Regions from separate parts of the Paenibacillus sp. FSL F4-0243 genome, predicted to be linked through region 2. Evidence: riboswitches for the same ligand, from Rfam matches in the RefSeq annotation. Region 2 holds a riboswitch; each other region holds the start of a gene.
The links. Region 2 has a riboswitch for cyclic di-AMP ahead of NSS87_RS02670 (hypothetical protein). Riboswitches for the same ligand answer to the same signal wherever they lie in the genome.

Region 1: linked by a shared signal. The riboswitch ahead of NSS87_RS00540 (C40 family peptidase) and the one ahead of NSS87_RS02670 (hypothetical protein) in region 2 are both predicted to bind cyclic di-AMP.
Region 3: linked by a shared signal. The riboswitch ahead of NSS87_RS16840 (APC family permease) and the one ahead of NSS87_RS02670 (hypothetical protein) in region 2 are both predicted to bind cyclic di-AMP.

What each region holds. Positions count from the first base shown of each region.
Region 1 covers NZ_CP150151.1:107,409-118,545, forward strand. Annotated here, with positions in the region: gene NSS87_RS00500 (sensor histidine kinase) at 1-1,579, shown strand, start outside; gene rluF (23S rRNA pseudouridine(2604) synthase RluF) at 1,569-2,270, shown strand; gene motB (flagellar motor protein MotB) at 2,370-3,188, opposite strand; gene motA (flagellar motor stator protein MotA) at 3,172-3,975, opposite strand; gene NSS87_RS00520 (hypothetical protein) at 4,182-4,475, shown strand; gene NSS87_RS00525 (4a-hydroxytetrahydrobiopterin dehydratase) at 4,704-4,991, shown strand; gene NSS87_RS00530 (cytochrome c) at 5,083-5,439, opposite strand; gene NSS87_RS00535 (GNAT family N-acetyltransferase) at 5,567-6,052, opposite strand; gene NSS87_RS00540 (C40 family peptidase) at 6,308-6,799, opposite strand; cyclic di-AMP (ydaO/yuaA leader) riboswitch at 6,805-6,946, opposite strand; gene NSS87_RS00545 (C40 family peptidase) at 7,306-7,734, opposite strand; cyclic di-AMP (ydaO/yuaA leader) riboswitch at 7,788-7,926, opposite strand; gene NSS87_RS00550 (hypothetical protein) at 8,141-8,971, opposite strand; gene NSS87_RS00555 (M1 family metallopeptidase) at 8,983-10,989, opposite strand; gene NSS87_RS00560 (YwhD family protein) at 11,093-11,137, shown strand, end outside.
Region 2 covers NZ_CP150151.1:594,235-605,371, reverse strand. Annotated here, with positions in the region: gene ytxJ (bacillithiol system redox-active protein YtxJ) at 73-399, shown strand; gene NSS87_RS02695 (glutaredoxin family protein) at 396-635, shown strand; gene NSS87_RS02690 (histidine kinase) at 837-3,161, opposite strand; gene kdpC (potassium-transporting ATPase subunit KdpC) at 3,264-3,872, opposite strand; gene kdpB (potassium-transporting ATPase subunit KdpB) at 3,928-5,961, opposite strand; gene kdpA (potassium-transporting ATPase subunit KdpA) at 5,978-7,654, opposite strand; gene NSS87_RS02670 (hypothetical protein) at 7,877-8,287, opposite strand; cyclic di-AMP (ydaO/yuaA leader) riboswitch at 8,478-8,667, opposite strand; cyclic di-AMP (ydaO/yuaA leader) riboswitch at 9,088-9,253, shown strand; gene NSS87_RS02665 (hypothetical protein) at 9,387-9,878, shown strand; gene NSS87_RS02660 (hypothetical protein) at 9,895-10,404, shown strand; gene NSS87_RS02655 (hypothetical protein) at 10,444-10,896, shown strand; gene NSS87_RS02650 (hypothetical protein) at 10,995-11,137, opposite strand, start outside.
Region 3 covers NZ_CP150151.1:3,830,603-3,840,554, reverse strand. Annotated here, with positions in the region: gene NSS87_RS16850 (thioredoxin domain-containing protein) at 69-821, shown strand; gene NSS87_RS16845 (disulfide oxidoreductase) at 818-1,282, shown strand; cyclic di-AMP (ydaO/yuaA leader) riboswitch at 1,480-1,638, shown strand; gene NSS87_RS16840 (APC family permease) at 1,762-3,579, shown strand; gene NSS87_RS16835 (ABC transporter substrate-binding protein) at 3,782-4,789, shown strand; gene NSS87_RS16830 (iron ABC transporter permease) at 5,011-6,066, shown strand; gene NSS87_RS16825 (iron ABC transporter permease) at 6,066-7,100, shown strand; gene NSS87_RS16820 (ABC transporter ATP-binding protein) at 7,176-7,976, shown strand; gene murB (UDP-N-acetylmuramate dehydrogenase) at 8,126-9,037, shown strand; gene NSS87_RS16810 (hypothetical protein) at 9,098-9,433, opposite strand; gene NSS87_RS16805 (ABC transporter ATP-binding protein) at 9,647-9,952, shown strand, end outside.

The DNA.
Region 1 (11,137 bases), 490 kb from region 2:
TCTTGGTAACCGTCCCATTAAGTACGGCACCTATACTTATGGTAATGTGGAGCAGGATAGAACAGCGATGCTATTGGCTCAGGAGAAGCAGAAGCCGGTTACACTGGAGACGAAAGTGCTTGGAAAAAGAGTGCTCAAAAGCTTCATTCCTATCCAATCTCCTGGACTGAAAGCTTATGTGATTGGAGTCGTTTTGGATTACTCCGTGATTTCATCTGTGGTTCATGAACAATTAATTAATAATCTGACAACTTCACTGTTATTACTTACATTATTCTTGTTATGTAGTTACATACTGTCTGGATTTGTTACTCGTCCTATTCAGGCGATACTTGCCAAAGTCAACGATGTAGCCAAAGGGAAATTCGAGCCTCCACTTAAGGTAACTAGCCGGGATGAGTTAGGGCAATTGGCACTACGAATCAACGCTATGACGGCTCATCTCATGCAGCGCACTAATCGACTCAAACAGACACTGGAAGAGAACCGAGCAGTTAAGGAGCATTTGGAATCGGTTATTAATGGAACCTCTGATGCGATACATACGATCGATATGGACGGCCGAATTACTAGTACGAACAGAGCCTTCGAAGAGCTGTATGGATGGAGTGCCAAAGAGGTGCTAGGGAATAAGCCTTACCTTGTGCCTGCGACAGCGCTTAAGCAGGAGGAAGAGCGGCTTGATGCGTTAAAGAGTGGTGCGGTTCTACCACCAATTGAAACCGTAAGACTTAAACGTGATGGAACAATTGTTGAAGTGAGTGTTAGTACCTCAGTGATTCGTGATGAAGACGGGTATCCGCATTCCTTTATTCACGTCTCACGTGATATGACGGAACGTAACCGAATGGAGGAACTGCTTAGACGCTCTGAGAAGCTGACTACAGTTGGCCAATTAGCCGCGGGAGTAGCTCATGAGATTCGTAATCCTCTTACGACGCTAAAAGGATTTCTGCAGCTTCAACAAGAAAAGCAGATTTTGGTTCCCCTCCATATTGAACTGATGTTGTCCGAGCTCGAGCGGATTAATCTGATCGTAAGTGAATTTTTGATTTTGGCTAAGCCTCAAGCTGTTCATTTCCAGGAAAAAGATGTGCGGGATATCCTTGGTGATGTGGTTTCTCTATTAGACAGTCAAGCTCATTTGTTTGGAATTCAGTTTAGTGCGACATTCTCTGAATATCCATCCACCGTACATTGTGAAGTGAACCAGCTAAAGCAGGTGTTTATTAACATCGTCAAAAATGCTATTGAAGCTATGCCTGATGGTGGTGTAATTTCAATGGAGTTAAGAAATACCTTGGATTCTGTCTTCATTCTTATTTCAGATCAAGGCGAAGGAATTCCTAAGGATATGCTGCCTAAGCTGGGTGAGCCCTTCTTCACCAATAAGGAGTCGGGAACAGGCTTAGGGCTAATGATTAGCCAACGTATTATTCAGGCTCATAAGGGTCATTTGGAAATACAAAGTGAAGTGGGTCAAGGGACAACTGTTATGATCAAGCTGCCTGCAGCTGGTACGGATAGCCCTTGGCTTAATATTAAGGATGAACGGAGTGAAGGACAACGTGAGAATTAATAAATTCATCAGTGAGACAGGGTACTGTTCACGCCGTGAAGCAGATAAGCTGGTGGAAGGTGGTAGAGTTACGATCAACGGACAACCTGCTGTGCTTGGCAGTCAGGCCGTTCCAGGCGATGATGTGAGAATAGATGGTGTTGCGCTTGAATCATCAAGCCAGACGGTTTACATTGCGTTAAACAAGCCAGTGGGTATCACTTCAACTACAGAGCAGCATATTAAGGGGAATATTGTTGATTTTGTAGGTCATCATGAGCGAATCTTCCCGATTGGGCGACTCGATAAGGATTCAGAAGGATTGATTCTGCTTACCAACGATGGGGACATCGTTAACAAGATTTTACGGTCCGAAGGTCGGCATGAAAAAGAGTATGTTGTTACTGTAGACAGACCGATTACGCCATCATTTATTACCGGCATGTCCAGCGGCGTAAAGATATTAGGTGAGAAGACGCTACCTTGTGAGGTCACTCGTATTACAGAGCGTGTATTCCGTATTATTTTGACGGAAGGTAAGAATCGTCAGATCCGCCGTATGTGCAGCGCTTTTGGCTACGAGGTTAGAAAGCTTCAACGCATTCGGATTATGAATATTCGTCTAGGGGCATTACAAACAGGAGAATGGCGTGAGCTGTCTGCTGAAGAGAAGCAAGAACTTGGAGCTACACTGAACTACGAACTTCTATAACCTAGAAGAGTCTTTATTTGAATACAATGTATCAAAAAAGAGCTGTTCCATCGGTCTAAGACCTTTGGACAGCTCTTTATGCTTGTAAAAGGATAACCATTATTCATCGGAAGGAGCAATACCTGAGAACTCTTTGGTTTCTTGATATTTACGAATAATGGATACTTCAACCCGGCGGTTCTTACTTCGTCCAACAGCTGTAGTATTTTCAGAAATGGGGTGGTATTCCCCGTATCCAATCGCACTAAATTTCCGTGGATTCAGGTTCGTATTTGTTAGCAAAATCTTCATGAACTGAAGGGCGCGATCGGCGCTCAGGTCCCAGTTGGAAGAATAGTCGCTATTAGAGATAGGGATGTTATCGGTATGTCCTTGCACGACTACATCATAATCCGGGAATTGCTGCAGCATAGTTGAGATGGACTTTGCTAATTGCCGAGAATCATCTTTAACTACTGCCTGTCCGGATGCGAACAACGCGTTATCACTTATCGTAATCATAAGTTGGGATTGATTGAGCTTAGTACTGAGTAGATCGGTAAGGCCGTTCTTACTGATATATTGATCAAACTGCTTTTTAAGCTTCTCTAAATCCTCTTGCTCCTTTTGCCGCAGCTTAGCCATTTCTGTTTGTTCATTTTTCTTGGTTACTGATTTATCCATTTGATCATTTTTTCCTAAATCCTCTTGACTCTTAGATGGCATTGCCGCCCGTTCTTCAAGAACACCTGTACCGCCATTAAGAGCGGAACTGAAGGCTTGACTCATCTCTTCGAATTTTTTGGCATCCGTTGCACTCATAGAATACATTACGATGAACAAGGCTACCAGAAGGGTCATAAGATCAGAATAAGGCAGTAGCCACGATTCATCGGCGTGTTCTTCATGCTCTTCGTGTCGTCTAGTCTTTTTGCTCACCCGATCCACTCTCCTTCTCATCATTTAACTTAGCTCGTTCCGAAGGTGTCAGGAAGACAGCAAGCTTCTGATTGATGGCAATAGTGGATACACCGGATTGTATGGACAAAAGACCTTCGACCATCATCATTCGAACTTCAATTTCACGTTTGGAAAGTCGTTTTAGCTTATTGGCAATAGGATGCCATAATACGTAACCTGTAAAGATACCGAGTAGTGTTGCGATGAAGGCAGCCCCGATTGCTGCAGCCAATTTGTTCATATCACTCATATCAGCCAGAGCGGCTATAAGTCCGATAACGGCCCCGAGTACGCCAAGTGTAGGAGCATACATACCTGCTTGTGAGAAAATGAGTGCGCCTGCTTTATGTCTATCCTCTGTGGCGTGGATGTCCTCCATGAGAACATCGCGGACAAAATCCTGATCATTTCCATCAATAATCATCCGCATGCCATTTCTGAGGAAGTTATCTTCTATTTCATCGACTTTCGACTCAAGAGCCAGCAGACCTTCACGCCGTGTAATAGAAGCCCACTCCATGAACATAGTAATTAATTCGGATTTACTGATTAATTTCTTTTTGACAAAAATCATTTTAAACAGACTTGGAATCTTCTTGACCTCCGAGAACGGAAAGGCCATAAAGATGGAAGCTGCCGTACCCACTAAGATAATAACGTAAGCAGCAGGTGTGGCTAAAGCGTGAAGAGGAGCGTGCTTGAGGATCATACCCCAAATAACTGCAACTAGACCAAAAATTAAACCAAGTATTGTTGAAATTTCCATTATGCACCTCGTCCATGAGATTATAAGATGTGTTCCGACAAAGCCGCGTATATCATCCTTGAAACAGCGGCAAGGCACTCTGTTCGAAACCGAATAACGTATATTCTTATTTATCGACATCATTCCGTTTTTTGTGAAGTCATTTTTTCGGCTATAATGGATAAGGTAAGTAATTATTCATCTGTGGAGAAAACGGAGTGATACATGTGGGTGTAAAGCATGGTAGAGATTACGGTGAAATCCTAACGGATTTGACTGAGGCTGTCGGAAGAATTTCCGATGGGTACTTATTTTTTGAAATGGATCCGGAAGAGTGGCAAGAATTGCCGCAGGAATCCAAGATGGAGGTATGGGAGGCACTGGCTGAGGATCTTTTCTTCGCGCTGGGTAATGAACCTATGATTGAGGTGGGGAGCGGCGTTATCATCTACGATAAGGACACGCACCGCATTAATATTTTAGTCGGAGAAGAGGATTTAGCCTCTGTTGTTTTGATTTAAGAAGAGGGGGCGGCGGGGCGTAATTTGCCCGTAGTTAGTAGCCCGTGTTAAAATTGGTGTAGCCGAGTTATAATCGCTGGGATTCTTGAATACATTTAATCGAAAATATTGCCTTTATCCTGGCACATCCCTTGGACCTCAGAAGCTAAGGGATGTTTTGTTTAACGAATATGACGAGTAAAGGGACCTGCGGATTTTACTGCAATTTTTAGTAAGGGAGGAAACGAATTGTTATTTACGGAAGAAGAACTGCGTGAGCAGATCAGCAAGCTGGAAGGTTGGAAGCTGGAAGAGAATACCATGGTGCGAAAATATATGTTCAGCCAATATATGAAGGGTATTGCTTTCGTTGATGAAGTAGCCACCATTTCAGAAGCCTTTGATCACCATCCACATATTACGATTGATTATAAGACAGTGACTTTACGACTGAAATCAAATGAGGAAGACGGTATTACAGCTCTAGATATTCGAGAGGCACATGAATTTAATGAAGCCTTTGAGAAAAATCGTTAGTGTCACCCAAACTCATAAATAAACGCCCGTGCGCAGATAGTGAACTATCTTCTGGCACGGGCGTTTTTAGTTGCTTAGGTAGTAGTTACTGTTACTTTTTCTCTGAGAGCCAGAGGGCGACGTTTGCAATCTCCTCAGGGGCTAGCTTTTCTTTAAAGGAAGGCATTTGACCGCGTCCTTTAGTGACTATACTGTAGATTTCTTCAGCATCATGCTGACCGCCTTCATTTTGAAGACTGGGTCCAACTCCACCTTGAAGCTGATCGCCGTGACAGGTGATACAGCTGGCTTTCACGGTTGCTTCGGCCTTTGCCGCATCCAATTGGACTTCCGGCATCGTCGGCTTATTCTGTTCAGCTACCTCTTCTTTACCTGGAAGTGTAAACATAAGTACTACCGCAAAGGCACAGGCGGCAAAAAACAAACCGCTCATGATCCATTTCTGCATCCCAGTTCGTCCCTTCTATGTAAGCTGCTCCCTACATTATAGCTCAAGGTGAAGCGTTATCATAGGGTTTGTGACAAAAAAATGAACGATAATGCCATCAAATCATTGAAAAATATGGAATTTAATATTATTTATCATAGACCATGCAATAAAAAGGTTTGTTTCCTGTGGGGGTTAGGCGTTCATACGTATCGGTAATCGTAAATCCACACTTTTGGTAAGTTCGGATCGCCCGCTGGTTCCAGGTCAATACCTCTAGATCAATCTCACGCTCAGGATAACGAAACAAGGCTGCTTGCACAATTGCATCCATGAATATTTTTCCTAGACCTTGACCGCATAGATCAGGGCGCATACCAATCCCCAAGCGAACAACACCTTCCATTGGAAACAACTGCGCGAATCCACACAAAATCCCTTGCCCATTTAGTATGGAAACATATTGCTCATTCCGTAGCTGAGGGTCACCGAACTCGATTCCAAGAGCCTGCATTTGCTCCCACGGCATCCAGCCGTAAATATTATAAGGGGCAGTGTAATCCCAGTTGCAAATCTCTTCCGCGTGACTGGTCTCCATAGGCGCTACATGAAAAGTAACAGAGGGATTTATCATAAGGTCAAGGACCTCCTTTCACGGGGGGACTTTAAATGTCTTATATTTCTAGCTTTAAATACTTATGGTCCTTATAAGGACATCGAAGGCGTTTATGCTTGTAACTAATTATATACAAAAAAAGGCATGGTCGACTCAGAAATTTATGAGGATTATTGTTTTACAAATTCTGAGAGGGGTAAATACTAAATAAGACAAAAAACAAGCTCCTCCCCAAGAATCAACATCTTGGAAAAGAGCCTATGTACGATTTACTTATTGAACATCATCATTATCTTCTGTCTCAGAAGCAACAGAATGATAAGCATCTGTGCTCATAATTCGTTTAGCACCGATGTAGCGTTTCACGTAGTAGCTATCACTCAGGGAGCTAATCGTTACACCGCGTGAGGAAGATGCGTGTGCAAACTTGCCTTCACCGACATAAATACCGACATGGGAGACACCCTTACCACTTGTATTGAAGAATACAAGATCTCCAGATCTTAAATCATCTTGGGAGATAGCAGTACCCATTTGATACTGGGAACCTGATTGGTGTGGTAGATTTATACCAATTTTATCAAATACATACATTGTAAATCCGGAGCAATCAAATCCATTTGTGGAGATGCCGCCGGATACGTACTTAGTTCCGATGGTCTTGTCGATCACTTTATCCATTTTGGAATCCGCGAAAGCGCTTCCTGCTCCGATGGTGAAAATAATGGAAAAGCTAAGTACTGCTGCTGCTAGCTTCTTCTTCAAAAGTTTATACCCCTTCCGGATGCCTACGAGGTTAGCTTAAGGGTTCGGTTGAAGGTCCCCTATGACCCCTCTAAAAATGGAGGTCAATTCACCCAAAGTTGGTTCCCCCGTTTTCCTAATAGTTAGGAAACTCGGCTGATACTGTTGATTAGGAATAGCTTGTAATCAATACATGACAAAACCTTTGTAAATAACAACTTAATGATTACAAAAATGTTACTAAAATCTTACTGCAGTTATTGTAACAAACAGAGTGCCGCTTGGCAATCGTTTTTAACATAATCATGCAGAAAAATTCGTTTTTTTAAAGACAAAATGCATATGTAAGCGATAATATTAAACTAATTTTTATATTTATTGAAATTTTTATCAAATAAAAGTGTTTAAAGTCCGTTCAAGAGGTGTAAAGAATATAATAAGGCAAAAGAAAACCTGGATTCGATTAAGTCAATAATCAAACCCAGGTCTATATAATGTAATTGTGAGGTTATAGTTGTGGGGAAGTATTAATCGTAGGCTATAGCTTGATATGAGGAAGTACTCATTACTCTTTTAGCACCAACGTAGCGATTGGCCCAGTAGGATTGGCTAAGTGAAGTGATGGTCACGCCATATGAAGATGATGATTGTGCGAATTTTCCGTTTCCAACATAAATGCCGACATGGGATACGCCGTTGCCCAATGTGTTAAAGAAAACTAGGTCACCTGAACGTAATTTACTTTTAGCTACAGGAGTTCCGACATTATATTGAGCTTTTGAAGTACGGGGCAAAGAAAGACCCACCTTCTTGAATACATACGTAGTAAATCCAGAACAGTCAAACCCGGCAGTGCTAGTGCCTCCGGTTTTATAGGCAACTCCAATTGTCTTTGAAATAACACTGTCCATCTTAGAATCTGCAAAGGCACTTCCTCCACCAATAGAGAACGCCATCACAAGTCCTAGCGCCGCAGCGACGCATGCTTTTCTTAAATTCTTCAAAAAAATTGTACCCCTTCCAATGCCTGTGAGGTTAGCTTAAGGATTCGGTAGAAGGTTCCCCTATGATCACTGCAAAGCGAGATCAATTCACCCAAAATATGGTTCCCCCACTTCCCGGTGCAAGGAATTCGGCGTTTTATGCACCAGATAGTGACTTATCGACATGACTACGACAAATACATGAAGTTATGTAGAAATCGTTTCAAATGATTACAAACTTGTTACCAATGGAACAGGACTTATTGTAACAAAGTCTTTACGATTTTGCAAATCCTCATAATTTGTCTATAACGCGAAAGAGTCCCAGCTCCTGATTCAGGAACCGGGACTCTTATATTATGTTCTGTAATGCTTCAAATTATTGTGGAAATGCTTTACTGTGCCATAGATGATATTGAGCTGAAATTCCCCACATTTTGAAGAGTGTTGAGGGCAGTGATGAAAGTTGACGAATAAGAAGTGCTGGTAGGCCAGGACAGAAGATACCCGTTATTCCGCACACTAGCAAAAGGATCAGGCCTGCTGCACCAAGTATGATTGAAATTCCTATTGCCGGAATCAGCGACTTCAAGCAAATGAATAAGGAGGAGAACATCCCCGTGCCGCTGGTATACCCAAACTGCATATATAGAAGGAACAGGCGCACGATAAAGATGTATATAAGCCATGCCAATACGTATGGAACTAGATGAAGTAACAAAGAGTAGTTCAGAAAGGAGGACAAGAATAGCCCGTACATTTTTGGAGCAAGCCAGTATAACGGAAGTAGAGCCAGCGCCCATTCGATTAGACTGAAGATAAACACTGGAAATCCATAAAGCTTCATACCTGGAAAAAAGAACAGGCCACGCTCTCCTTTTCGCTCCTGATGGAGTTCATGCAGTAATCCTGCCCTTATGAAGGGGGAGAGTAGCAGTCGTAAGACAACAAGCCCTAGGAACATCCATAACCAAGTACGTATCGCAGGATCTGTGTTCAAGTTGAACTGCCCTTCGACATAATAGAGTAGTCTGCCCATTCCGCTGCCTCCAGCGTCTTTATCTGGATAACGCAGTAGAATTGGAACGATAGCAGACCGGATGAAGCCGTACATAAAGTAGCCCCAGAGCAGTCGGTAGATGAAGAGCAGAATCAGAATATAAAATTGCTCCTTCATGCTTTGCCAGCCGCGGGTTATCGATGTTCTCACAATCATTCACCTCACCAGACAAGAGTTCCGAGCACGGTTTCAACTAGTTTAGTTACACTTAATGTCCAGCGGGAGAGCGTTTTCGGCTCTATTTCCGCCAGTCTGAAGTTATTAAGATGCTTGTTTTCTAACAGAATGGTATGCTCAGGATCAACCTCAGCAGAGAGCAGAAGCTTATCGCTTAACAATTGGAAGGTAGTCTCTGCTCCTTCACCGCTCCAGACCCGCTCTGTAGCAGAGCCATCGGCGAATGTGAATTTAATGGGAACGTCAACGTAATGGCTCCCTTTGTTTGTAATCTTTACTATGGATTCATAGCTCTGAGCATCGCTGTTGCCATTCTTTTTAATCGTAATCGTATCTACTGAGAAATCAGGAGCACCACCACCATAAATATAATCTTCGAAATAAGGCTGCCATGATTTTTTGGTTACCTTCTCAATGACTTTTTGAAAATCAGACGTAGTGGGGTGCTGGAAACGGAATTTACGTGCGTAAGTGGACATGATGCTGTTCATTGCCTTAGTGCCTACTTGGCGTTCAATATCCTTAAGTACTAGCTTTCCGCGAATATACACATTCCGGCTATAGGATTCTGCCCCGGCATATTTCCATGTTTCTAAATTTAGCGGCTCTGATTTGGTCACCAAGCTGGACTGAAGAGGGAGATTCGTTTTGATGCCATATTCTTGCTCCATGAGTCTGTCTTCAGCATAAGAAGTGAAGCTTTCATCTAGCCAAGCCTCTTCGAATTCATTGCTGGCTACCATGCCGTAAAAGTATTGATGGCCAATTTCATGAACGACGGTTCTTTCAAGTGAGGTGTCAGGAGAAGAGTCTGTGGCTCCAAACGCTGTAATGAGTGTTGGATACTCCATTCCTCCAGCCCCATTCCCCTCCTTAGGCGGAACGATAATAGACAGAGTCGAGTAGGGATAAGGACCATACCATTTGCTGAAGTAGGTCAGAGCTGCCTTAGCGGCCTGAAGGTATCGTTCCTTTAAGTCTTTGTGTAATGGATCGAGATACACCTTAATCCGTACACCAGGCACTTCTGGCGTAGAGAAGGCTTCTTCGGCTACTGTAAAATCAGGGGATGCCGCCCACGCAAAGTCATGGACATCGTCAGCGTAGAACTGATATATTTTTTGATCTTGCTTTAGCTTGGCATTCTTCACAGGAAATCCGGTCGCAGCTACCGTGTAGTCGGAAGGAACCGCAATCGTTACATTAAAGATGCCAAAATCGCTGTAAAACTCAGAGGTGCCGTGATACTGATGCAAATCCCAGCCTTCCTCCTTAACCCCACGTGTGCCCATAGGCTCGTATACACTAAGTTTAGGGAACCATTGCCCAGCCATCACGAAATTGCCTGATGCGCCCATACGGGCAAAAATTTTGGGGAGCTGGACCTCGTACTGGAGTTTAAGCGTGACACTTTCTCCACCATTAACCGGCTGTGGGAGATGTACCTTTAGGAGTGTCTTATCGTTGACGTTACCATCATCGGGTTGTACAAATTGCACTCTTTGCATTAGTGATGTTCCTTCTGTTGTGCGCAAATCGGTTAAAGTCATACTTCCGAAGCCGTTCTCTGGCATGGTGTCACCTCTGAGCGTTCCCCCGGACTCCTTCATAAAGGTAGTATCTGATGAAGCAAAAGCATTTGGATACATATGAAAATATAGATCACTTACCGGTTTTACACCGGGGTGTGTCCAGGTTACCGTCTCAGAAGCGATTAAGGTTTCTGTATCAGGAACAAGCTGAACATCGATGTGATACTCGACAACTCGTTGACTTAATGCCTCTTCTGCTGGAACGGGGGCGCTTTCAGGCAGTGTCTGTTGTGGTGCAGCTGCAGGAGCTATGCCGCTTGAGGACTTGGCCTCTTTTGAAACAAAGCTAGTAACAGAAGATGTGGAGTTATCCCCCGAATAGACCCATATGCCTCCTAATAGCACGAGGGTGGCCAGGGTCGCAAAGATGATGATGTACCTTAATGACAGTGACTTCATAGTGTGATTCCTCCCGTGACAAGCATCTACGGGATGTATATGTTTGCAATCGCCGCATTATTAGCTAAAATTAAATTATTCGTAAGAGGAAGGGTGTGCACTCGTGGACAACATACAACCGGAGGGCAAGAAACAGATTGCCTTAAAT
Region 2 (11,137 bases):
GTTACAATCATGATTACAGGTTGTTAACAACACAATTGTTAGCAAAATAACGATCCCAGGAGGGTGATATCTATGTCTATTCAACAACTCCATACGCTGGAGGATCTTGAGCAATATGTAGCTAAGCCTGGCAAGAAGCTGCTGTTCAAACACAGCACGACCTGCCCGATTAGTGCTAAAGCTAATGAAGAGTTTCAGGCTTATCTAAAGGATGCGGATACTGCCGCTGCAGTGGTCTTAGTCATCGAGGATCGTCCCGTTTCCAATCAAATTGCTGAGGATTTTGGCATCAAACATGAATCTCCACAACTCTTCCTGCTTGAGGACAATGTGGTTCGCTGGAACACTTCCCACTGGAAAATTACAAGAGATGCTATCAAAGAGGCTGTGAACCAATGAGTGAGCCAGTGATTGTCTATTCAACCGCAGGGTGCAGTGACTGTAATTTGGTTAAAAATTATCTTACGGAGCAGGGTGTCCCTTTTGAAGTAAGAGATGTTATGACCAGCACAGTCTATCAAGAGGAAGTTGAGAAGCTTGGATTCATGGGTGTTCCTGTCACTGTAGCAGGGGATCAAGCGATCAAGGGATTTAATCTTCCTGCGCTCAAAGCACTCATCGAAGCTGCCCAATAATTAAGCCATTAAACTATTCAGTACATGATGTAATTCATAGCTGCAAAAAAGGGTATCCTCATAGCCAATCGGCTTGAAGGTACCCTTTTTCAAAATATAAGAATCTATAATTTTCACGCTATACATTATCCTTATATTTCTCGCATAAACGCTTACCGTCCTTTAGGGACGCCGAAGGCGTTTTTACTTGTTAGTCATAGTCTATGCTTCCTCACGTATGAGATCTGCCACGACCAGCACATCCACGTTTCTGGCAGAACGCAGAATCTGCTTGGTAACATCGCCGCGAATACTTTTTCGCAGCCATGAGCGTTGTGATTGACCGATAATAATCTGAGTACTCTGCAAAGCTTGAGATCTTTCAAGCAGCAAGGACGCCACTCGTGCAGGAAGTACGTTAGGAATCATCTTGAACGTTCCACCCAGTCGTTCCGTCAATTCCTTTAAATCATTTATACGTTTATCATATACGGGTCCATTTTGTTTAAATTCCTGCACATACGTAACATACCAGCAAGCTTTTAGACGATATGCAATCCGAAAACCACGCCGAATTAAACGCTCCGCATGATCCCCCAAGGTGATACACACATATATTACTTCCTGACGCCGCCAAGGTCCCCGTAACGAACCAACACGTTCCCAAGATTCTAGCCTTTCATCAACATCATCAGCAATTTCCCGCAACGCCAGCTCCCGTAGGGCGATCAAATTCCCGATTTTGAAAAAAGCCCCCAGCGCCTGATCCACCTTGGCCATAGCATATATTTTTCCATCCTTCATTCGCTCTTGAAGCGTCTTGGGTGATACATCGATAAGCTCTACCTCATTTGCCCGCTGTAGAATGCTGTCCGGAAAAGTCTCCCTTACTCTAACTCCTGTAATTTGCTCTACGGCGTCATTCAGACTTTCTAAATGCTGCACATTCACGGTAGAAATCACAGATATTCCCGCATCCAGCAGCTCCATAACATCCATATACCGCTTCTTATGTTTGCTGCCTGGCATATTGGTATGAGCGAGTTCGTCCACTAGCACGACTTCTGGATTACGCTTAATAATTGCTGCCGTATCCATCTCCTCAAGGATAGTCCCGCGGTACTCCATACGTAGACGCGGAAGGGTCTCCAAATCGCCGATTTGTTCAAGGGTTTCTTTGCGGCCATGTGTCTCCAGGAGCCCTATCACGACATCGATCCCTCTCTTTAAGAGATCGTTCCCTTCACGCAGCATCTTGTAAGTCTTGCCCACACCGGGAGCAGCCCCAATATATACCTTAAAGGTTCCTCCGCGAATCGCATCGATTTTATCCTTTACTTCCTGACTGCTTAACCTGTGATAGGCATCCGCTTTCCGTTCATTACGACTCTGCCGGGTTGGAAGTACACGTTCTCCTTCGCGATCTGCGCGATCCGCTACGAAGAACACATCCACACCTCGGATTTGCTTCAGTAACGAATTAGCGATTGAGCCTTTCCATAATTCCTGCCAAGCGGTCTGCTTGGAATGTCCCATAACGATCCGGGTAATATTATGTTCTATCGCGTATTTTACCAACAGATGTGGGATCTCCCGCTTCGAGCGAAAGGTGATCTCCTCCATAGAGGCACCAATCTTCTCGGTCAGCTTCCAGAGGGAACGCTTAAATGTAGCTGCTTCCTTAGAAAGGGTGAGACCCTGCTTCCAGAATGACACTACTGAAAGATCCCCATTTAACCGCTTGGCAATCTGCTGTCCACGTCGGATGTGGATCGAGCCATTCCAATAATACTGCGCAGATACCAACACTTTTTCTGCGATCCCCGAAGCTCCCTGCAGCCCTTGTTCTTCCCGGTGTTTCTCCAGCGAGTCATTAACATCCTCAGCGACCATCCGAAGTGCCAGCTCCCGCAGCTTGCTTAAATTACCCTTATTAAAAAGCGATCTCTGCTGGCGTTTACCTAAATGGCCATCGGACAAGCGCTGAAGTATTTTTTCAGGGGTCACATCAATTAGAACGATATCATCGGCAAGGGTAAGCACCTCGGCGGGAAGAGAATGCTCTACCTCAATCCCGGTCCATTTCCGTGCCAGATCCGCAGCACCTTCTAGTTCGTACACGTTTACAGTTGTGATGACACTAATCCCATTGCTCAATAAGTATTTGATATCGTCCAGTCTTCCAGATCTCTCCGCACCCTCGCGATTCTGGTGGGCCAAGCCATCGGTTAGCACAACTTCTGGATTACGTGCCACAATAGCTTCTACATCAAGATCCTTCTTCTCTATATCTTTCTGAAACCAATGAATACTTGGTATCCGTTCCAAATCGCCCAGCTGATCCTTAGTTTCTGGACTCTGATTCGTCGAAACCGCACAGATCACAACATCGATTCCCTGCGCTTTTAGTGCCTGGCCCTCACGCAGCATCTGATACGTTTTGCCCGACCCACTGACCGGACCGATATAGATCTTCAGACGTCCCCGATGCAGCTCATAGATAGAGAGCAGCAGCTCCTCCGGCGTCTTCCTCCGGTATGTTCCCATCAAGACCACTCCTTAATAACCGATCATGCATGTACCCTTCTGTTTCCGAAAGCAAGATATCCCTGCCCGATTCTAGTAATCTGGCAGGGACATTTACTATATTTATTTGTTCGCTAGTTTCAGTAGATCCATGTTCAGCTTCAACACATTGACCCGTTCTTCACCAAACAACCCTAAGTCACGACCCTCGGTATGCTTATTTACGAGCTCTTCCAGCTGCGATGCAGGAATACCGGTTAAATTGCTAATCCGAGGAATCTGCACCATTGCTGAAGCTGGTGTGATATGCGGATCAAGCCCCGAACCCGAGTTGGTGACCAAATCAACTGGCAATTTGTTCACGGGCACATCCGGATTATCGAGCTTCCACTGCGTAATGAAATCCTTTGTCCGCTGCAGCATATCCGGATTGGATGGAGCGTAGTTATTGGACCCTGAGGCTTCTGCTTTATACTCAATACTAGACACACGACCATGAAATAGTCCTGGGTTCGTAAAGTTCTGCCCAATGAGTTCCGAGCCTACAACTACTCCAGCATCATTCTTAAGCAAGCTGCCGTTCGCTTGCGACGGCATTAGAACCTGGGCAAGCGCTGTAGTTGTCAGAGGATAGATCACTCCGCAGAGAACAATAAATACTAAACTTAGTCGCACAATAATAAAGAAATAAGCACCTTTCGATGATGATAACTGCTCTTCAGTGTCCTCCATGGAGTTTCCGTTATTCACGATGCTCTCACCCTTTCAATGATTAGTCAACACGTCGTTAAATCCATACACTTACGATCATATCAATGAGCTTGATGCCAGCAAATGGAACAACCACTCCGCCTAGCCCATAAATAAATATATTACGTCCAAGCAGCTTCGTAGAGCTCATAGCTTTATACGACACACCCTTCATAGCCAGTGGGATGAGCAGCGGAATAATAATCGCATTAAATATTAAGGCGGATATTATAGCCGAGCTTGGCGAGCCTAGTCCCATTACATTCAGGGCTTCCATTTCAGGAATGGCGAGCATGAACATCGCCGGAATAATAGCGAAATACTTCGCGATATCATTCGCGATACTAAAGGTTGTTAACGCACCCCGCGTCATCAGCAGCTGTTTACCAATCGCTACGACCTCTATAATCTTCGAAGGGTCGGAGTCCAAATCGACCATATTTGCTGCTTCCTTAGCAGCTGTAGTGCCGCTATTCATGGCTAAGCCCACATCAGCTTGTGCAAGGGCAGGGGCATCATTTGTACCATCTCCGGTCATCGCAACCAGCTTGCCCTCGTTCTGTTCGCGGCGAATGACTGCTATTTTATCCTCAGGTGTACTTTCAGCGATGAAATCATCTACCCCCGCTTCACGGGCAATCGTAGCTGCGGTCAGCGGATTGTCACCCGTACACATGATGGTCTTGATCCCCATTTTCCGCAGCTCATCAAACCGCTCTTTCATGCCTGGCTTAACGGTATCCTTCAAGTAAATAAGTCCATAGATCCGATTGTCTACCGCAACCGCTAACGGGGTCCCCCCCATCCGGGCGATGGCATCAGAATTACTGTCGAGGTTCGCGGGAATGACACCGCCTTTCGACTGTACCCATTTCTTCACGGAGTCTACCGCACCTTTGCGTACGCAGCGTCCATCTTGCAGGTCAATACCACTCATCCGAGTTTCGGCCTTAAACTCTACGAATTCGCCACCTTCAGCAAGCTTGCTGTCATAGCTGCGTTCCAGCTTTTTGGCCAGCTCAATTACAGAACGTCCCTCAGGCGTCTCATCCTTTAGGGAACTGATGGCCGCCCATGCCGTAAGCTCCGCTTCGGATTCATTTCCGACTGGTACAAATTCACTCGCCATCCGGTTCCCAAAGGTAATCGTACCGGTCTTATCTAGGATCATCGTATTAATATCGCCAGCAGCCTCAACGGCCTTACCAGACATCGCGAGTACATTAAACTGGGTCACCCGGTCCATACCCGCTATTCCGATTGCGGATAGCAGTCCCCCGATAGTTGTCGGGATCAGACAGACCAACAAGGCGATCATAACCGGAATATCAAGATCAACACCTAGATAAGTTGCAATCGGCCGCAAGGTCACTACTACAATCAAGAAAATCAGCGTCAGACTGATCAAAAGCGTATTTAGCGCAATTTCGTTAGGTGTCTTCTGACGTTTCGCCCCTTCAACAAGAGAGATCATTCGATCTAGAAACGACTCACCAGGATCACTTGTAATTCTGACTTTAATCTCATCACTGACGACCCGTGTACCGCCTGTAACGGAGCCAAAGTCCCCACCAGCCTCCTTGATTACAGGTGCAGATTCACCTGTAATCGCTGATTCATCTACGGAAGCCAGCCCTTCAATCACCTCACCGTCACCAGGGATGAGTTCTCCCTGACTGACAATGACGATATCTCCTTTACGCAGCTCGGAGGAAGAGACTGTCTTCACCGCTCCTCCAACCAGTTTGTTAGCTGTGATATCTTGTTTTGTTTTCTTGAGCGAATCGGCTTGGGCTTTCCCCCGGCCTTCTGCCAGTGCTTCAGCGAAGTTCGCAAACAGCACTGTAAACAGCAGAATGAACAACACTGTGATATTGAAGCCTATCGATTGCTCTGCATTAAAATATCCAGGAGCCAGCACCATGAGGAGGACAATGATCGTACCGACCTCTACCACGAACATGACGGGATTTTTGATTAGCGTTACTGGGTTAAGCTTTATAAAACTATCCTTTACAGCGCTAAGGAGTATGGGTCCCGTCAGCAGCTTTTTTCTTTTTACAGTACTCATCTTATTCTCCCTCTTCCTACCGTAAGGTTAGATATTCTGCAATGGGGCCGAGTACAATGACCGGCAGGAACGTCAACGCACCGATAATCACTACTGTACCAATCAGAATTCCCGTAAACAGTCCATTGTCTGTGCGGAACGTGCCAATCGTCTCAGGAACCGGCTTCTTCTTAAGCAGAGAACCTGCTACCGCCAGCATTGCAATGATAGAGACATAACGACCTAGCAGCATGACAATCCCGGTTGTGACATTCCAAAAAGTTGTATTGTCTGCAAGCCCTTCAAATCCTGAACCATTGTTCGCGGCAGAAGAGACATATTCATATAACACTTGGCTGAGTCCATGGAATCCAGTGTTCGTAATCGCCCCTTGCCCCAAATCGGTCAGGAACGCAGCTGCGGTTGGCACAAGGATAATGAACGGATGCACAAGGATCGCTATGGCAATCAGCTTCATCTCCTTGGCCTCTATTTTCCGTCCGAGGAACTCCGGTGTCCTGCCGACCATGAGACCGCACAGGAAGACACCCAGAATCGCATACATCAGCATATTGATCAGTCCGACACCTTTACCACCGAAGACATTGTTGAGCATCATCAGTGCAAGAGGCGTAATGCCTCCCAGCGGCGTCAGCGTATCATGCATATTGTTAACACTACCTGTCGTAGCTGCGGTTGTTACTGAAGTAAACAAGGAAGACTGCGGTATGCCGAAGCGCACCTCTTTACCTTCCATACTACCTTGTGAAGATTCAATTCCTAGTGCATTGATCGCCGGATTGCCTTTCGATTCAGCATAGAAGTTTAGGCTTAATAGCAGAACAAACAAGGTCATCATTGCGGTAAAAATTACCCAGCCCTGACGTTTGTTCTTGGCAAACAATCCGTACATATAAGGGAGCGCAGCTGGCAGCATCCACATAGAGAGAATCTCTAGCACGTTCGTAAGTGGATTAGGGTTCTCAAAAGGATGCGATGAATTGGCTCCGAAGAAGCCGCCACCATTGGTGCCCAAATGCTTGATCGATTCCAGAGAAGCTACTGGACCGATAGCAATTTGTTGCGTTTGCCCCTCTAGTGTAGTGACTTCAAGCGATGGTTTGAGTGTTTGCGGCACATGTAGTCCTACCAGTACCAATGAAACCAGCAGAGCTAGAGGAATGAATACACGAATATGTGCTTTAACGAAATCCTCGAAGAAGTTCCCGACTGATTTCCGTCCTGTGATCCCTCTGACAAAGGCAACCGCAACAGAAAATCCGCTCGCTGCAGACGTGAACATCATCATCGTGATGACAGCCATTTGTGAAAAATACGAAAGTCCCGTCTCCCCGCTGTAATGCTGCAGGTTTGTATTAGTCATAAAACTAATCACCGTATTGAACGAAAGCGTCTGTTCCATATCCGCAATTCCATTCGGATTTAGCGGTAAACCCCGCTGCAATCGAAGAAAGATATAGCTGAAAGTAACCAGTACGATATTCGTTAAAACAAAGCTGAGCGCATACTTCTTCCAGGACATACCGTCCCGTTTTTTCAGGCCGATCAGCTTAAAAATTCCTTTTTCCATACCTCCAAACCATCGATCCGTACGGTTCGGTTCATTAGAAAACACATAATATAAATACGTGCCCATCGGCTTAACCAGCAAGATGAGAATTACGATTACAGCAACAATTTGCAAAATGCCCATGAATGCCCCTCCTTAAAATTTCTCCGGATGAATCAATGCATAAACCAGATATATAAACAGCAGTAGGGTAACAGCGATTACTAGAATCACAGCTTATCCCTCCCCGTATCCTCAACTACACCTGCACACCAGCGCATAAATCCATAAAATAACCCGTAAATTACAGCTAACGAAGCCACCATATACAGATCCATCATATCTTCCGCACTCCTTCTTTTATCCTTAATGAGGTGATCTATCTACCAGAAAATCAGCATCACCGCTGTGGGAATAGATTACATAACTCGCGCCAAGTCTTTTATAGACCAATCTAGGATTTATTGAGCTTGTAATTACAAAAATCGGCTGTGTCGTCCAGGTACGGCACATCTGAATGTAACGGCAGCATAACGTAAAGCTGCTCTCGAACAGATATACCCGGCCTACCGGAAACGGCGGGCGAAACCAAGTATTCTGATGGCGGGTATCAACTAGAACGACTTGTTCAATCCCCATCTCTTCGAGTAGGGCCTTCTCAGGCAAGTTGTTGGTCAATCCGGCCATCTTAATGCCTCTGAATTTTAGAAGCTTAATAAAATGTTCGCCTGCCTTCGTTGGCGCACATACCAGTACATATTCATTCTGATCTGTCATCTCTTATTCTCCTCAAATGCTTTGCTTGTAAGATCAGAGCTTGATCACCCTGATCTTGAAAGAAAAGCTACCGCTAATGATGAATATAACGACCTCTTCGTGAGGTTTTCCATAAATGCTTTGCTTAAAAAAGCACAGCAAAAAGCCACAAAGGATTCTCCTCTGTGGCTCGCTAGCGGTCACATTGCACTCATCCTCTCTCCATACGCTTACGAGGTTAGCTGTCGGATTCGGGCGGTGAGAGTCGCCCTACCTGTATAGATGCGAGCTCACTGGCATCTTCTACAGGATTCACCCCATAACCGGCTTCCGACTCTCACATCGTCTGCCGATTGTTGGTTCCCCCGCTTTCCTTATCGGAAATTAAGCGGATCAAATATTCGATTGTTGTTGAAACAGGAGTAATCATACCCTTATGCAGGAAGTATTGTAAAACCTGATTGATGCCAAAATAATGCAAATTAAAAACTATTTTCGCATTGGATAGCGCTTACTTGATATCCAATCTCTCTATATCTCTTGTTTACTCGAGTTTCAATCCATTAGCGAAAAACGGTCATACCATGTGATTTTATTCACCACGATTAGTGAAATCACCAAAAATCGCCTATATAAGAAAGGAAACAAGAAAGCGAGATTAAGCGAGGAAGAAGCCCGATAACTCGCAATAAATACCTATTTGGTTCCCTTTTTCGTCGTAGTAGGCAGGATTTGGTTTAAATTGCGCTCAAAAGAACACTTTCTGTTTTTACAGAAACACCTTGAAAAGAGTATGATTCGGGTTGAATCTATTTCACGAAATACATTCAACGCTGAGTTCCTGCATTTGCAGGGAACGGGGGAACCATCAGGCCACATGGCCTACTTGGGGTGAATCCGAAGGAGACTGTTCAAGTCTCACATAGGTAGGGCGACTCTCACCGTCCGAATCCGACAGCTAACCTCGTAAGCGTAAAGAGAGAGACCCTTGATCCGCCACGCTTTGGCACAGGTGTGTGTATACCTGTATTCCAAAACCGCAGCAGAGGTCCTCCTCTTGCTGCGGTTTTTGCGTTACCTGAATCTATAGGGTGATAGCATGCTGGACGGGGTGAAAGGAATGAAACACTATTATTGGGGAACTCAGCAAGGGCTACTTGAGCCGATAAGTCTAAATTATGTTTGCTTTGGAGCGTTGTGGTTCGAAGAGGATCATCACAGAACTATTGTCGGCTATGCTTTTGGTCAGAAGCAGATTGAATCACTTCGCCATTTCAGCAGCCCATCTACCTGTGAATACTGTATGGACCGAACAATTATATACGAAATATATAAAAATATCCGAGAAAAGCAACAGCTGCAGGATTGGTCAGCACACCAACGTTTTCCGTGGCTCACCGCTTTTAAGGAACCGTGGAAAGAAGTTGCAGTCGGTTGGTACGTAATGAGATCCCGCAACACCTTTCCCTTACATTTATCCGTTATACGCAAACAGAAATTCCGACTATGGCTGGAGCATGCCGCAGTCTGTGAGAATGAAGCTGAAATGCTCGCCTGTATAGAGAAGGCTAACGTCATTCACCATGTAAATCTTAAGCTTTTGGAAACCTAAGGAGGAGAAACCTGTCATGGACCAGCGAAGACTATCTCGCATAGAAGTATTCGTCTTTGATTCACCAGAGCCTATTCACTATGGAATGGAGGCTGATCAAGACAGCCGTTATGGCATCCTGAAACTTACCTGTAAAGGAGGTAGCAGCTGGGGGGCATGTCTTATCTCTGCCAATACCAAAACTTTCGATCTTATTAAATGGAGTTCTTTTCTCAGAATGATATACCATTGCCGGCTAGAGGAAGCGATAGATAAAGTACGTACCCATGGTTCAGAGTGGGATCAGACTCAGTTTGAGCTAGTGCAAGGTGCTTTACAGGATTTAAAAGCCAAGCTGCAGGGTAAATCCTTGGCAGGGCACATTGAGCAAGGTCGTCTGTACAGAGCTGTCGCTGGTGGGAGAGATTCCAAAGGAGGGCGGCTATATTATAAACCATCCAGTGTAGCGCTTCAAAAACATAGTTATCCAGAACCTGATACCGCCGAGCTTATCAACAAATCCATTTCTTACTTTTCTTTATTATAAGTTCATCCCATAACCCATTCTGAAAGGATCGTGTTTATCATGCCTGACCCCTTACCTTCCGAATCACCCCGTAGAACTATATTTGCAGAGTGTGTTCAAAAGTGTACGAATGATATCTATACGCTCAGTTCCATGTTGTTACAACAATCAGTAGAAGCCGAGAAGGTTACTATCCGTACTTTTAAAGAGCTTCATAAAATATTCCGTCAAAAAAGCTTCGACAGCCAGCTATTCTCTATCGAGGCTTACCGCTCTTGTATCCGACAATGCGCCGATTATTACGCACGCCGGTCTCTTCTGTCTGCCAAGACATTGCCTTGGGAGGAACAGCTTATAAAAACGATGTGGTATGGCCTAAAGCTATCTTTACCTCAAATAAGCATCATTCTGCAAAAGAGTGTTCCTGTCCTAAAAGCACAGCTTAGGCGTGTGCGGGAGCAACTGACTGCTCAAGAGGATTTGCTGCCTAGTGGTAATCTATCCGTTGTCTAACTCCCTCAACTATCTTCCAAATAACTTTTACGATACATACACAAAAAATAAAAAAGCCACGGCATCTGCCGCGGCTTCCTTTCCCTATTTTCCTACTATTACGCTTTACTCTTACGAGCCTTTCCGTACATCCACAATCCCGCAATCATCCCCACCATGGCAATCCCAGTCAATACACCCTGAGTGAAATCCATTAAAGTGGACCCATTGGTCGAGAGCATTCTACTAACCGTAGCCAGAG
Region 3 (9,952 bases), 3.2 Mb from region 2:
AATTATATAATTTTAAATGTATATGATAAAAACTACATTAGTCCACAGAGGACAGAAAGGAACTCTCCTTGAGTAAACCTAATAAAAGTACAAGCGTTCCCCAGCTTAGCAAACAAGAGAAACGGCGGGTAGAACAGGAGCAGCAAAAGCAGAAGACGAGAATTTTAATTATTAGTTCAATAGCTTTAGTAGTCATCATTTTTGTTGGATTGTTTATGTTAGCTTCGAAAGATGCCGCAAAAAATGCCACTTCGGGAGAACCAGTAGCATTCAATTACAGTGAGCTACCTAGAGTCGGTAAAGAGGATGCACCTGTTAAAATTGTTGAATTTGGAGACTTAAAATGTCCAGCGTGTTCCCAATTTGCAACTTCAGTTAAACCGAAAATTGTTCAAGATTTTGTCAACGAGGGAAAAGCAGCGCTCTACTTTGTAAATATGGCTTTCGTTGGTCCAGACTCTGAAACTGCCTCGCTTGCAGCATTATCTGTTTACCATCAGAATCATGATGAATTCTGGAAGTTCTATGATGCTGTATATGCTCAGCAAGGTGATGAGAGCGAAGAATGGGCGACTGAAGATTTCTTAGTAAGCCTTGCGGAGAAAGAGAAGTTAGCTATCGATTACGAACTGCTGCGTAAAGATATCAAGGATCGCACGTATGCAGATGAGCTGAATAAGGGTATGCAGTTAGCTAGTGAAGCTGGGGTGACGACTACACCATCCCTTTATATTAATGGAGTAATGACTGCGGATCCATTTAACATTGAAGCGATTTCAACTGAGATTAATGACGCCGCAAAAGCTGTGGAGGCAAAGTGACAAAGTTCCTATCTTTTTGCAAGCGTAACTGCCTGTATCTGGCCTGGTTCGTCTCTTTAGTTGCTGTTGCTGGTAGCTTGTATCTGAGCGAAGTATTGAAATATGAACCTTGTAAGCTTTGCTGGTTCCAGCGAATTTTTATGTATCCTCAGTTATTCCTCTTGGGAATTGCGACGTTTCGAGGGGATAAAAGGATTATCCCATATGTTCTTCCACTAAGCTTGATTGGTGGTAGTATCTCGATCTATCATTATGCGGAGCAGAAGATTCCTGCGTTAAGTAAAGTGCTTCCTTGTACAATTGGAGTTCCTTGTAATAAGGATTACTTGAACTTTTTTGGATTCATTACGATTCCTTTCCTTGCATTAATCGCTTTTGTTTTAATTAGCATTTTACTTTGGTACGGACGTAAGGAAGACGAAGTGATGGAGTTAGATACAGAGGAAAGTTTAGGATTTTGATTTTTTAACTTTAAGTGATCCGAAAAAATGTGAAAAGTGATTAAAAACACGATCCAGAGGGATAATTGAAGAGAATGAAAGAGAGCATCCAATAAGACGCTGTATTTGCGCTTACTGGATGTTTTTTCATTCTTTTTTCATTTTTTTCAACGCTTTACTGTATACACTTTGTAGACTAATATTAGACCTTGTGAGAAGTTGAATATGCGCTGAATTTTCTTAGGAAAAACGGGGGAACCAAACTTGGCATATGTGCCAATGGGGTGAATCGGAATGGGTCGATTAGACTTTTACCGTAGGGCTAAACCACAGCCCGAATCCGCCAGCTAACCTCGTAAGCAAAGGTGGGATAATGACCATGCATAGCATGCGGATCATTTCCGTATGCTATTTTTAGTGTCTGCATTTATGAAATCCACCAATGAAAACAGCGCGCGGAAATTCCGTTTCAGCTCCCAAAGAAAGGAACTGTATCCACCATGGTAAGCAAGGTAAAACGACTATTGATCGGGCGTCCGATGAAGTCGAACGAACTCGATCATGAAAAGTTATCCAAGGTTAAAGCACTGGCTGTCCTGTCTTCTGATGCGCTCTCGTCTGTAGCCTACGGAACGGAACAAATTTTGATTGTACTGGTGGCTGCGGGGTTTACTGCCATCTGGTATTCCCTGCCAATTGCATTAGCCGTATTGGGCCTGCTGGCCATCCTGATTTTATCCTATCGGCAGACGATTTACGCTTATCCTCAGGGAGGCGGAGCTTACATCGTTGCCAAGAGTAATCTTGGTGTTCCGACAGGGCTCTTAGCAGGAGGGTCTTTGTTAGTGGATTACATTCTGACCGTAGCTGTTAGTGCGTCGGCAGGGACGGATGCGATCACATCGGCTTTTCCAAGTCTTCATAATCACACCGTTCTTATTGCAGTATCAGTTATTATTTTACTTACTTTGATTAATCTTCGCGGAGTTACAGAATCAGCTTCATTCATCGCAATCCCAGTGTATTTGTTTGTGGTGTCGATTGTAGTCTTGATAATCTCCGGTGTTATTAAATATGCAGCAGGTGGCGTACATGCGAATGTCCCTGAAATTGGCTCTGCTGTTTCTAATGTTAGTTTGTTTCTACTATTAAAAGCCTTCAGTTCTGGCTGTTCGGCACTTACGGGTGTAGAGGCTGTATCTAATGCCATTCCAAACTTTAAAGCACCAGCTGAAAAGAACGCAGCCAAGACCTTAATGGTCATGGGGGTTATACTTGGATTTATGTTTACAGGTATCACACTACTGGCGTATTGGTACGGCATAGTGCCTGATGAAAAGGCAACGGTTGTTTCTCAGATCGCTGAATCGACCTTTGGCCGCGGAACCTTATATTTTTTCATTCAAGGTATTACAGCAGTAATTTTGTTCTTGGCAGCTAATACAGCTTACTCAGCGTTCCCGCTGCTCGCATTTATGTTTGCAAAAGATAAATATATGCCACATGCTTTTATGGTTCGTGGTGACCGTCTAGGTTTCTCTAATGGTATTATTTTTCTAGGTGTTCTGTCTGCTGTGCTTGTAGCTGCATTCCACGGAAATACAGAAAGCTTGATTCCACTTTATGCGGTTGGTGTATTCATTCCTTTCACATTGTCACAGCTAGGAATGATGGTTCATTGGTTTAAAACAAAACCAGCGGGATGGAAAAAAAGATTTGTTGTAAATACCATCGGTATGCTGACTACATTGACGATTACGCTTATTTTTATCATCACTAAATTCTCAAGCGTATGGATGGCTTTCATTTTCTTACCTGCTGTAATGTTCGTGTTCCACCGGATTCACAGGCACTATTTGAACACTGCAGATCAGCTTCGTATATGCCCGAGTACAGATAAACCTTTGATTAAAGGCAGTACAGTTGTTGTTCCTGTTGCGGGTGTAACACGTGCTGTACTACATTCCATCAGCTATGCCAAGTCTCTAACGGATAATGTTGTAGCCGTGTATGTTGGCTTTGATGAAGAGGACATTCAAAAAATGGAGCAACGGTGGGAGGAATGGAATCCGGGTGTACGCCTGATTGTACTTCGTTCTAGATATCGCAGTATTATTCGTCCGTTAGTGAAATTTATTGATACAGTGGAGTGGAAGACCGCAGCGACGGATCATATCACGATTCTGATTCCACAGTTTATAACTAAGCATTGGTGGCAAGCTGTACTTCATAATCAGACCAGCTTTTTAATCCGTTCGTATCTAATGAATTCAAAAGATGTTGTAGTTGCGACTGTCCCATATCATTTGAATAAATAATGGATCATTAAGGAGAGGCTATATCCGGAACGTTCGGAATATAGCCTTTTTTTGTATTTTTAAGAAGGAAATTATTGCAAATCCACAAAATATAAAATTTATATGTTGACATAGAGAATGAGAATCAATATCATTTAAAAGTGAGACTGAGGTAGTCAATACCTTTGAATAACATAGGATGCACACACTAGGAGGGTATTTAATGTTTTTGTTTAACAGAAAAAGATTTGGAAGCATGAAATTAACGATGGTCGGATTAATGGTGATGGTGCTATTCTTATCCGCTTGCGGTAATAATAATCCCGGTAACGCTTCAAACGCAGGAACAGACAAAGCGACGGCATCTACTGCTGAAGCTACAGAAGCTCCTGCAGCCCCTAAGACGTTAACGGATGCAATGGGACATGAAGTAACGATTCCAGCTAATCCTGGGCGTGTACTGGGTTCTTATTTGGAGGATGCTTTGGTAACTCTAGGTGTGACTCCAGTAGCGCAATGGTCAGTGACTAATGGTATTCAAGATTATCTGTCCACTGAATTGAAGGATGTTCCTACGATCAGCTACGATCTTCCGCTCGAGGCAGTAACCAGCTTCGCTCCGGATCTTATCCTCATCCCATCGGAGTCATCTGTACAGAATGGTATCTATGACCAACTGAATAAGATTGCACCGACTTATGTGATTGGGGATAAGCTAAATCAAGATTGGCGTAAATCGCTACTCAAGATTGGTGAAATTCTGAACAAGACTCCTGAAGCAGAGAAAGCCATTAAAGATTATGAAGACAAGGCGGCTGCAGCGAAAGAAAAGCTTAAAGGAGCTATTGGAGAAGAGTCCGTGGCGATTTTATGGTTGGTACAAAAGAACTTCTATATTGTAGACGAAACTCGCAGCAGTGGTGCTGTATTATATACAGACCTTGGTGTAAAGCTGCCTAACTTAGTAACAGAAATTCCTGTTGGTACAAGAGCTACATGGAATCCAATTTCGCTAGAGAAGCTTTCTGAGCTGACAGCAGATCATATTATCCTTGTAAATAGTGATAAGACTGAGGGTTCGGAGATTCTGGACAGTGCAATTTGGAAAGGCATCCCGGCTGTAAAAGCTGGCAATGTGCATGAAATGAGCTCAACAAGCAGTTGGCTATACAGTGGTGCGAACGCTGGTGGCAAAATTATTGATGATGTGTTAAAAAGTTTTGTGAAATAAAAAGTCGTAATTCACCATGAATGTGACTGATCATTTGGGTGGGGAAGGGCGTGCAGATCAAGTATCTTAAGATGCTTAGATCTGCACCATTTTTTTATAAACCATTCCTGTATTACTGAAAAATAACTCCTACAATTGTACAACCTAATTTTTTTTGCGATAATGAGAATGATTGTTGTTATCATATAGAACATTGTAACTATCGATTAAGGAGACGACTCATGGTTTCACCCTCAGATTTCGCACATCGTAATAAAAATGATACACAAAAAGCTATACATACCCGACCGGCAGCTGCAATGGGTATTCTAGTGATTGGACTCGCTGCCATTGCCTTTGGACTGGCACTTTCGGTCTCAGTAGGTGCGGCAGATATCAAGCTAGCTACGGTATGGGAAGCAATATTTCATTTCAATCCAGATGTACAAAAACATCAGGTGATAAGAGAACTGCGATTTCCACGCGCGATAGCAGGTGCTTTGGTCGGTGCTTGCTTCGCAGTAGCAGGGGCAATCATGCAGGGGATGACAAGGAACCCTCTTGCGGATTCAGGTCTGTTAGGCTTGAATGCGGGAGCAGGTGTAGCGCTGGCCATAGTTTTTGCTTTTGCACCTTCGATCTCATTCACTTCACTTATGTTGTTTTGTTTTATAGGTGCTGCTATAGCTTCTTTTATCGTATTTGGAATTGGGTCGCTATCTTTTAATGGCCTTACACCTTTACGTTTGACGCTGGCAGGTTCCGCGGTAAGTGCACTACTAGTTGCTGTTAGTCAGGGCATAGCTATTCTTTTTAACTTATCCCAGGATATAGCCTTCTGGTTGGCTGGCGGAATGGGCGGGGCAAGCTGGACTCAGATCAAGATTATTTTCCCTTGGGTGTTCGTGGCATTAATCGCAGCGATGATGTTATCGCGGTCTGTCACCTTGCTCAGCTTAGGAAGAGAAGTTGCAGTTGGTCTGGGGCAGCGGACAAGATTAGTACAGTTGGCATGTATGATTGTTGTAGTAGTTCTTGCCGGAAGTGCAGTCTCAATGGTTGGCCCGATTGCTTTTATAGGACTAATTATTCCACATGTAGCACGTTATTTCGTTGGAGTAGATTATCGCTGGATCATTCCTTGCTCGGCAGTTCTTGGGAGCTTATTGATCATCTTTGCGGATATCGCCGCTAGAATGATAAATGCCCCTTATGAGACGCCGCTAGGCGCATTAATTGCCATCATCGGTGTACCTTTCTTTATTTACTTAGCGAGTAAGCGGAAGGGGGAGCTGTAATGCACAGAACAACCCTTTCTATCAATGAAAATGAACGCCGTACACGTGCTATTACAGTGTTAGCGGTCCTTGCCATATTGATCGTTGTTGTTTTTATTGTCAGTATGAATACAGGATTTATGCGTCTATCCCCACGGGAGGTATTACATACACTGCTGGGTGATGGAACTCATCAGCAAAAGCTTATTTTATTTGATTTCAGATTGCCTCGCATCGTAATTTCATTGTTGGTTGGAGCGGGCTTTGCGGTGTCAGGCTGTATTTTACAAAGTCTCGCAAGAAATGCACTTGCTGAACCGGCTACGCTGGGCATAAGTGCGGGTGCTGGTTTTGCGGTAATCATTTTTATCTCGTTTTTTCCGGCTACAACAGCAGCTCCGGTATTTGTCTTGCCGCTCTTAGCGCTTGGAGGGGCTAGCTTAACCGCCGCTTTAATCTATATTCTTGCTTATAGAAAAGCAGATGGTCTATCTCCAACAAGGTTGATCCTTATCGGGATTGCAGTCGCTGCCGGAATTAACGCTTGCCAGCTGGTGTTGGCACTTCGGCTTGATCCCAATAATTATCAGTTTGTAGCGACTTGGATCGCCGGGAAAATATGGGGTGGCGATTGGAGATTCGTCCTTGCTCTGCTACCTTGGATAGCGATTCTGTTACCGTTCGCCTTCTATAAAGCCCGTATTCTTAATGTATTGAATCTAGGGGACCATACTTCAGTAGGACTTGGAATGCGAGTGGAGAAGGAGCGTATTCTCCTTCTAGTGACTGCAGTTGCGCTTGCCGGCTCCTGCGTTGCTGTAAGTGGAGGAATTGGCTTTGTCGGCCTAATTGCACCACATCTTGCCCGCAAGCTTGTGGGACCCCGTCATCAGGTATTATTGCCCGCTAGTGCGTTGACAGGGGCGCTTCTTATGATTACTGCTGATACTATCGGCAGATGGGTGTTACAGCCTGCAGAAGTTCCAACAGGCATCGTGGTTGCGATCATTGGTGCACCTTACTTTTTATATTTACTCGCCAAATCGAAAGCATAATGCGTACGAAGCGAGTTTTACTATGTAGTTCATTCTAGGAGCATAGCTCCATAAAACTTTTAAGGAGTTGTTAACATGTCAGAACGTTTGAACACAGAAGAGTTAAGTATTGGGTATGCAGAGGCTACAATTGTTAAAGGGTTGAACTTAACTATCCCTACGGGAAAAATAACCGCACTAGTGGGGGCTAACGGTTCTGGTAAATCTACAATTCTTAAAACAATGGCCCGGATCATGAAGCCTAAGAGCGGCAGTGTAATGCTGGACGGTAAATCGATCCATAACTTTTCAACGAAAGAGGTAGCTCGTCAGCTTGCGATCTTACCGCAAAACCCAACAGCTCCAGACGGTCTAACGGTCTCTGAACTTGTCAGCTATGGTCGCTTCCCGCATCAAAAAGGATTTGGCACAATGACAGCAGAGGATCGCAGCATTATCTCCAACGCAATCACTGTTACAGGTATGGAGCCTTTCCATGACCGTCCGATTGACCGCTTATCTGGAGGACAACGTCAGCGTGCTTGGATCGCTATGGCATTGGCGCAAGAAACTGACATTCTATTCCTGGACGAACCAACAACATTTCTAGATATGGCTCACCAGCTTGAAGTTCTACAGCTTCTGCAAAAGCTGAATGAGGAAGAAGGCCGTACCATTATCATGGTCGTGCATGATTTGAATCATGCTACTCGCTATGCACAGCATATGGTAGCTATTAAATCCGGTACTGTGGTTAGTGAAGGCTCACCTACTGAAGTTATGACACCAGATGTACTGCGTGAGGTGTTTGGAATTGAGGCAGATATTGTTCCAGATCCACGTACAGGTGTGCCTCTGTGTCTTCCTTACGAGCTTGCGGCCTACAAAGCCGTATAATTATATTGAAATCATACAACGAACAGGCTCCCGTCATTGACAAGGGAGCCTGTTCGTTGTTACAGTTGTGGTTGCCTACAATTCCATGATACTACTACTAAAAATAGATCAAGGACCATCATTTATACATGGTTAAAGGAGCATGAAACATGAATATTGACAAAATTCAAAATGACCTAGAGCAGTTAATGACTGCAGGAATAGTGAAGAGTCATGAGAACTTAAAAGATCACGTATATACTAAAATGGGCGGTAAAGCTGATATTTTGGCAGCCCCAGCTACTTATGATGAAATTCAAAAGATCGTTACATATGCGGAACAGAATGGGATCACCCTTACGGTACTTGGGAACGGCTCCAACGTGATTATCCGTGATGGAGGTGTGCGTGGAATAGTTCTGCAAACGGCAGGACTAACGGATGTGGGGATTCGAGACAATCTCTTATATGCGGAGTGCGGCGCTAAGATTATTGATGTTTCCAGATATGCGCTGGATATGGAGCTTACGGGTCTTGAGTTCGCCTGTGGCATTCCAGGAACGGTTGGTGGAGCGCTTTACATGAACGCAGGTGCTTATGGCGGAGAAGTTAAAGATGTATTGCACAGTGCGCTGGCTATAACTAAGAGCGGGCAATTGGTGACTCTGCAAGGGGATGAACTGCAATGGGGTTACAGAAAAAGCGTGTTCGCAAGCGGTGAATACATCGTGCTTGAGGCGAAATTTGCTATGACTTCCGGAGATGCATTATCCATCAAGGCGAAAATGGATGAACTTACTTACTTGCGTGAATCCAAGCAGCCGCTTGAGTATCCCTCCTGTGGGAGTGTCTTTAAACGTCCTCCAGGTCGGTTTGCAGGTCAGTTAATTCAAGAGAGTGGCTTACAGGGAACAAGAATCGGTGGTGCTGAGGTATCCAAGAAGCATGCAGGGTTTATTGTAAATGCAGATAATGCAACAGCCAGCGATTACATTGGGCTAATTCACCATGTAAGAGCGACTGTGAAGGATAAATTCGGAGTGGAGCTTGAAACTGAAGTGGAGATCATTGGAGAAGAGTAACTATTAATTAGAAAGAGCCCACAGATTACTGTGGGCTCTTTTACTGTCATTACATATGGCTTAATCCACTGAAAGGGTATATTTAGCTCTTTCAGTAGTTATTTCCGCCTTGCGATCACTTATGTCCTCAATCCGAAGCCCGTCAATAGCTAAGTCATAGGTGGAGTGTGGTAGCGATACTAGCTCACCATCGGCGTTTAAAGTGCTGCCAAATCCTTTTAATATTAATGCACTCCCAAGATAATCATCGATAACATCCTCCGCACTCCGAAACTCAACAGCCTCTAGATTAAAATGAATTTTATCCAGATCACGAAGCTCCTTCTTTTCAATTACAATAGTTTCATTCACATGACTGTTAATCCAGTCCATAAGTTTCTGTATACTTTGTTCCATTAGATGATCCCACCCTTACCTCGAAGATTATTATGTTTAAGTTACCCTTTTCTTAGGATTTGAATCCTTATTTTTGCCACATCTGAGCGGATTTGAACAAAGGAAGGTACTAAGGAATAGCGAATGTTACAGAATAGCAACAACAGAGATAATCCTCTACAACCAGAATAAGAATAGAAGAAAGTTAACTATTCTAAAAAGGGGGGAGTGTTATTGATTCAGCTAACTGAGGTCTCAAAATATTATCAGGAGAGGTGTGCAGTTGATCGAATTACTTTCACGGTGGAGAAAGGTGAGGTCTTTGGATTTCTAGGTCCCAATGGTGCAGGGAAGACTACAACGATGCGAATGATGACAGGGCTTCTTCAGTCTACAAGCGGAGAAATTTTAATTAATGGCATGAATATTTCATGTCATAAAAAAGAAATCCATGCTCAAATTGGTGTTGTTTTCGAGCTTCCGAACCTATACATGCGTAGTTCTATTCGAAATAATCTGGAGCTGTTTGCTGATCTGTAT